One region of the Alteromonas sp. ABV2_168 genome, then DNA from elsewhere that is predicted to be linked to it. Evidence: predicted binding sites of a transcription regulator. Region 1 holds the regulator's gene; the other holds the start of a gene.
What was found. Region 1 encodes FliA, which starts transcription of late flagellar genes. Its sites were predicted from a motif close to CTAAAGNTNNNNNNNNNNNNGCCGATA; they were not measured.
Positions count from the first base shown of each region.

Region 2: the regulator FliA is predicted to act here: its motif matches at 1,505-1,531, upstream of ACXAH4_RS18045 (VC2046/SO_2500 family protein).

Region 1 is NZ_JBSWYQ010000015.1:50,177-53,747, reverse strand. Features, by position in the region: gene ACXAH4_RS19045 (MinD/ParA family protein) at 1-694, shown strand, start outside; gene ACXAH4_RS19040 (RNA polymerase sigma factor FliA) at 691-1,419, shown strand; gene cheY (chemotaxis response regulator CheY) at 1,467-1,850, shown strand; gene ACXAH4_RS19030 (protein phosphatase CheZ) at 1,885-2,631, shown strand; gene ACXAH4_RS19025 (chemotaxis protein CheA) at 2,644-3,571, shown strand, end outside.
Region 2 is NZ_JBSWYQ010000013.1:129,861-133,431, forward strand. Features, by position in the region: gene ACXAH4_RS18040 (response regulator) at 1-1,418, opposite strand, end outside; gene ACXAH4_RS18045 (VC2046/SO_2500 family protein) at 1,540-2,046, shown strand; gene trhO (oxygen-dependent tRNA uridine(34) hydroxylase TrhO) at 2,164-3,162, shown strand; gene ACXAH4_RS18055 (EF-hand domain-containing protein) at 3,222-3,464, shown strand; gene ACXAH4_RS18060 (DEAD/DEAH box helicase) at 3,514-3,571, opposite strand, start outside.

The DNA.
Region 1 (3,571 bases):
ATTAGCGAACGTTGACGTCATGCTGGGTCTGCGTGTTGAGAAGAACCTTTCTCACGTATTATCCGGTGAATGCACACTTGATGATGTTCTGGTAACCGGACCTCACGGTATTAAAATCGCTCCGGCGACTTCAGGTACTCAGGCAATGACTGAGTTATCGCCCACAGAACATGCCGGATTAATCCGTGCTTTCAGTGAGTTGCGGTCGCAGATTGACGTGCTGATTGTAGATACCGCTGCCGGTATTTCCGATATGGTATTGAGTTTCTCCCGTGCCTCGCAGGACATCATGGTCGTGGTTTGTGACGAACCGACTTCTCTGACCGATGCCTACGCATTGATTAAAATTTTAAACCGTGAGCACGGCGTGTTCCGTTTTAAAATTGTGGCAAACATGGTTAGGGACATCCGTGAAGGGCAGGAATTATTCAGCAAGTTATCAAAAGTGACAGGCAGATTCCTGGACGTGGCACTAGAATTGGTGGCAACTGTACCTTTCGACGAAAATATTCGTCGGGCAGTCAGAAAGCAAACCGCTATTGTGGATGCATTTCCCGGTTCTCCTGCGGCCGTCGCGATTAGTCAGTTAGCCACCAAAGCGCTTAACTGGCCGGTACCGGCTCAGCCGGGTGGTCACCTGGAATTTTTCATTGAACAACTGGTGACGAAGCAAGCAGTAGGAAGCCAACGTTGAATAGTAAAGCGGCAGCTTACCAGCAGCAGACCGACAAGTCGCAGCTGGTCGAGCGCCATGCATCCCTTGTAAAACGTATTGCCCATCACCTGATGGCGCGTTTGCCTGCCAGTGTGCTGGTGGATGACCTGATTCAGGCAGGGATGATCGGATTGCTTGAAGCAGCCAGAAATTTCGACGGCTCGAAAGGGGCCAGTTTCGAAACCTTCGCAGGCATCCGTATTCGTGGTGCTATGCTGGATGAAATCCGTAAGGGCGACTGGACACCCCGTTCAGTGCATAAAAATAGCCGTGCTATTACGGAAGCCATAACACAAGTTGAAAGAGAAACTGGCAGAGACGCGCGTGATACAGAAATTGCTGCTAAGCTAAATGTCAGTATTAATGATTATCATCAAATGCTTAACGAGGTGAATGCCGGTAAACTTGTCGGTATTGAAGACCTGGGTGTGTCAGAAGATGTAATCAGCACAGAACAGAATAAAGGTAATGATTCACCCCTCGAAGATTTAATGCAGGGGGCGTTTCAAAAGGCGTTGGCGCATGCCATCACAACATTACCTGAACGGGAAGCAATTGTACTGTCCCTGTACTATGATGAAGAACTGAATTTACGTGAAATCGGTGAAGTTCTTGAAGTCAGTGAGTCAAGGGTCAGCCAGATTCATAGCCAGGCCATGTTAAAACTAAAAGCCCGAATGCAATCATGGCAGGCAGAAGAATAAAACATACTAATATTAATAACGATTGATAATCCTCACCGGAGGCTATTTTGGACAAGAGTATGAAAATTCTTGTAGTAGACGACTTCTCTACTATGAGACGAATCATAAAGAACCTGCTTAAAGATCTTGGATTTTCCAATATTCAGGAAGCTGACGATGGAAGTACGGCCCTCCCCATGCTCCAGCAAGGCGACTTTGAATTTGTCGTGACCGACTGGAACATGCCAGGTATGCAGGGTATCGACCTGTTACGCGCTATTCGTGCAGACGACAAACTCAAGCACTTGCCAGTATTGATGGTGACAGCTGAAGCGAAAAAAGAGCAAATCGTTGCTGCAGCACAGGCAGGTGTAAACGGATATGTTGTGAAGCCTTTCACAGCCGCTACACTTAAGGAAAAACTCGACAAGATTTTTGAGCGTTTAGGTTGATCCAGCCGCTCCCGCCAGAGAAGAGGATTACTGGATGTCTCCTACTAAAAAAGTCCCTATTTCGCTCGAAGAAGCAAAACAGCTGGTAGCATATCTTGAGCAGGGCGATGACGATTCCGCCAACGCCCTGCTTGAAGCTGTATCTGCCAAAGAGTCTGTCGAACTTTTTGCTGAAGTTGGCAAACTAACCCGTCAACTTCATGACGCCCTCAACACCTTCCAGTTAGACGAGCGAATTGCTGGTCTGGCTAATGATGATATTCCTGATGCGCAAACGCGTCTCACCTACGTTATTGAAGAAACTGAAAAAGCGGCTAATACTACAATGGACGCTGTAGAGTCCTGTATGCCCATTGCTGAATCTTTATCAGACCGGATCACAACGCTTGAGCCTGAATGGCAAAAGCTTATGACCCGTCAGATTGAGCTCGGTGAATTCAAGAGTTTATGTATGGATATCGACGCCCTGTTTAAGGACATGTCGAAAGATTCTTCTAAACTTAACAGCCTTTTGACCGAAGTATTAATGGCACAGGGTTATCAGGATTTGACAGGCCAGGTTATTCGCAGAGTGATTGACCTGGTGAAAGAAGTCGAAGACAGCCTTGTGAACATGCTGACCGTGTTCGGTGAACGGGATGCACCTGTTAAAGCACAGAGCACCACGAACAAGCCGGACGCTGTTGAAGCGGAAGGGCCAATCATGAACGCTGAGAAGCGGGATGACGTAGTACAAGGCCAGGATGACGTGGATGATCTCCTGTCGAGCCTTGGTTTTTAGGGGAGCGAATGAATGTCGTTTGATGTTGATGAGGATATATTACAGGACTTTCTGGTCGAAGCCGGAGAAATCCTGGAACAATTACAGGAACAGTTAGTTGACCTGGAGAATAATCCGGAAGACGCTGACCTCCTCAACGCGATTTTCCGTGGATATCACACGGTAAAAGGTGGCGCAGGTTTCTTATCTCTGACTGAACTGGTTGAGATTTGTCACGGCGCAGAAAACGTCTTTGACGTAATGCGTAATGGCCAGCGTACACTGACGCCGGAATTAATGGATGTCATTCTGCAAGCGACAGACGTCGTAGTGGAAATGTTTGAGCGGGTAAAAGCCCGTGAACCACTCGAAGCCGCTGATTCAAATCTTGTTGATGTTCTGCATAAGTTGAGCAAGCCAGAAGCCCCCGGCGAAAATATTTTTGGCGGGGAAACGGCAGCACCGGCAGAAGAAGTGCCGGTAGCAGAAGAACCTGAGCTGATAGTTGAAGAGGTACCGGTTGCACCGGAAGCCGCCGCTGTTGCAGAGCCTGCCGGTGATAACAGCATTGAAGATATCAGCGAAGATGAATTTGAAGCATTACTGGACCAGCTGCATGGTTCCGGTGCGCCCGGCAGACCGTCAGTAGATGCACCTTCTAAGCCAGCTGCACCTGCGCCCGCTCCGGCAGCAGCGGCAGGCGGAGATGGTGAAGATATCACCGATGATGAATTTGAGGCTCTGTTAGACGAGCTTCACGGTAAAGGACAGTTTGGTGGCGATGCCGCACCTGCCGCTACACCAGCGGCCGCAGCTCCGGCAGCGGAACAGGCTGCATCCGGTTCTGACGGTGACGAAATCACCGATGACGAATTTGAAGCTTTGCTTGACCAGTTACACGGTAAAGGTCAGGGACCCGGCATTGCCGGTGGTGTTGAAGTAGACACTCAGGCAACCAAAG
Region 2 (3,571 bases), on a different contig from region 1:
GTGAAAGACGTGCGTGCCGCTTTAAAATCGCCCTGCTGATAATGTTCAATGCCTTCTTTGTTATGCATAGAGTAAAGCTGTTGTTTTTCAGCAGCCTTTTGCTTGTCGGTATCCAGCATCTGTTTTACAGAATCGTGCAGGTTACCTGAGCGAATTACATTCACCAGAGCGTCTGCTTCATCATATTCGCCGATGGCATACATCACTTTCAAACTGTCCGGCGCATAGGTTTGCGGATAAGACTCGTATTTGTGCTGTATCGCTTCCTGGCCACTGTTCAACGCCCGCTTAGCTTCAATGAGCTTTCCTTCAATACTGTGAAGCCGGGCTGTGAATATTTGTTCATAGATCACGAAATCGAATTCGTCGTTATGACGGCTGAGGTAATCGTCAAATTTACCCCGCTGCACGGCAAGATGGGCTTCTTGCTGATAGCGGTTACGGGTTTTCTTATCTTCAGCGTTTTCCGCTACTTCCAGAATGCTGCGAATGTAGCTGCACCAGATATCCGCATGCTCTTTCACCGTTTTACGGGACAACAACCAGATTGCCTGCGCACTTTCACTGGCCAGCACAAAATCTTTGTGTTGACGGGCGATATGACAGGCAATGTGATGACGCTCTGTGCAGTAAGGGGAAATTTTGATGGCATGACGTATGGTTTCTGCAGCCCGCTCAGTGTCGTTATTGAGTAACTGGCATTCTGCCACCACGTCATAAGCTTCGGCACTGAAACGGTTACGTTGCAGAACGCTTTGTGCCATAGAAAGGGCCTTGTCCCGCTCATTCATTTTCAACCAGTTTTTAGCCAGTGCCAGTTGCAACCAGGGCACAGGTCTGTCTGTATCAAAATCGCTCAGTACGTTCAGAGCACCGGCGAAATCTTTCTGTTGCCAGCAAATGCCGGTGAGCAGTTGTGCAACCGAACCACGGTAAGGCCGGTTAGTAGCAAGTAATTTTTCCGCCTGCTTTCGGGCAAGGGCAGTATCGCCTTCATGAAGCGCATGATAAACGGGCAGCAGGGCCTGGCGTTTTTTCCAGGCCCGTTCAAGACGGGTTTTCAGCTGGTTTTGGGAAAAGGGTTTTATCAGGTAGTCGTCAGGTCCGCGATCAATAGAGCCCAGTACGAAGGGACGGGTGCTGTCAGCACTGATCAACATCACAATGGCTGAGGGTTTTGCCAGTTTCTGACTACGCAGCTCTTCGATAAATTCAAAACCGTTCTTTTTGTCAGAGCCCAGATGAAGGTCGCTGATGATGATATCAAACTTGCGTTTCCGGCACAGGGATAACGCCTGCTCTGCGGAGGATTTCGTGACAACTTCGGTTGCACCCATAGAATGCAGCAGACCCCGCAAAACCAGCAGAAAAGGGCGCTGATCTTCTATAATCAGTACACGTTTATCTGCGTAATTCATCTACCTGTTACCCTGAAATCAGACTTTAGTATAATGATCGGACCATTACGCCTAAAGTTCAAGTATGTAAATTTGTACGGATCTGTCTTTAGTTATCCCGGTCAATGCCGATAAGCACAGTATGAGTACCCCTGATTTACCCTTTGACTCTGGCCGGCTACCGGCACTGATCCCTGATCGTGAATGGAACGGGGAGCTTGCCCGCGCGGCAGGTAAAGGCGCGCAGTTCTCCCTGTTCCTTGCCATGCATTGTCAGCCCGGTGCTGAGCACTTTTCACTGTTACCTGCAGAGGCAGACGAGGTTACCGGCGATCCTTATTTTCCCGACCGTCTGAATCACTACAAACGGCCACCGCTTAAACCCTCTGATGCAGACTATCTGGCGCTCAATACCACGGCAAAGATGGCGAATTCCGGCTCAGCGGCGGCCTTTTCATTATGGCAGTCTATGCATCCTGATCCGTTAAGTGCCCATGACAATGCCACGCTCATTCCTCCCGAAGTTAAGGAAAATTGCAGTCTGGCAACCCGTATGCGGTTGCAGCATATTTCCCGCGCGCCGGAACCTGTAGACGAAACTATGCTGGATGAGGTGATAAGCGGTTCTTCCTCATTGCTTATTGCCTGAAGAAGCGCTTATTTTCGTTACATCCAGAGCTGATTTGGAAAATCGCACACGTTCTGGTATATTTCGCGCCGCAATTTGCACTGGTCTTACGCTCCAATCAGCAAAGGTAAATATAAAATGACTCAATATATCGTTTGCGCGATGTACAAATTCGTTGCGCTTGAAAACTATGAAGCCATGCGCCAGCCGCTCCTCGAAAAGATGGAAGAGCAGGGTATCAAAGGCACATTATTGCTTGCCAGCGAAGGCATCAATGGCACAGTTTCCGGTCCCCGGGAAGGGATTGATAACTTACTCGCTTATCTGAACAGCGACCCGCGAATCAACCCTATCTCTTACAAAGAATCCCTGCATGAAGAGCAGCCGTTCTACCGCACCAAGGTAAAACTGAAAAAAGAGATTGTGACAATGGGTGTGGAAGGTATTGATCCCCGCCATACGGTGGGTACATACGTTAAACCCAAAGACTGGAACGACCTTATCAGTGATCCTGACGTGCTGGTCATTGATACCCGCAACGATTACGAGATTGAAATCGGTACTTTCAAACATGCCGTCGATCCAAAAACAAAGACCTTCCGTGAATTTCCTGACTATGTGAAAGATAACATGGACCCGGAAAAGCATAAGAAGGTGGCCATGTTCTGTACTGGCGGTATCCGCTGTGAAAAGTCCACGGCTTACCTGAAAGAGCAGGGATTTGATGAGGTTTATCACCTGGAAGGCGGTATTCTGCAATATCTGGAAGATGTGCCGGCAGAAGAGTCTTTATGGGAAGGTGACTGCTTTGTATTTGATAACCGTGTTGCGGTAAATCATGATTTACAGAAAAGTCAGTACGATGCCTGTTATGCCTGTCGTTTGCCGATTACTGAAGAAGACAAACAGTCTGATAAGTACGAGCCGGGTGTGAGTTGCCCCCATTGTCACGGTACACACAGTGACGACCAGATTGCCCGCTTCCGCGAGCGTGAAAAACAGGTTCAGCTGGCGAAAGCACGCAGCGAAGAGCACGTGGGTTCTGATGCCAGACTGGCAATGGAAAAACGTCGTCAGGAAAAAGCAGAAGAGCAGCGTCAACGTGCGCTGGCAGCAAAACAGGCACAGGTTAAGTAGACAGCCGGGAAGTTGGGTTGTACACTTTGTTCATAAGTCGTAATTAATCAGGACATTAAGTGAGCACCCAACTTACAGAAGAAAAAATCGCCGAAATCAAAAGTGATTTCAGCTTCTTTGATAAAGACGGTAACGGTCAAATCGATCTGCCTGAATTTATTGAACTGCTGACCGTATTGTCGCCGAAAACGAAAATGAGCCATGTGGAAGAAGGGTTCAAAATTATTGACGACAATGATGACGGCTATATCGATTTTGAAGAATTTCTTGCCTGGTGGCAGGAAGGCTGGTGGGAATATTAATCCTGCATTGTTTTAAAAAAAACGGGCTTATTCAGCCCGTATTTTTGTGTCATTCTTCTTCGTCATCGTCGATGACATCATTGCGTTTTTTCTTCATCACCGGCATG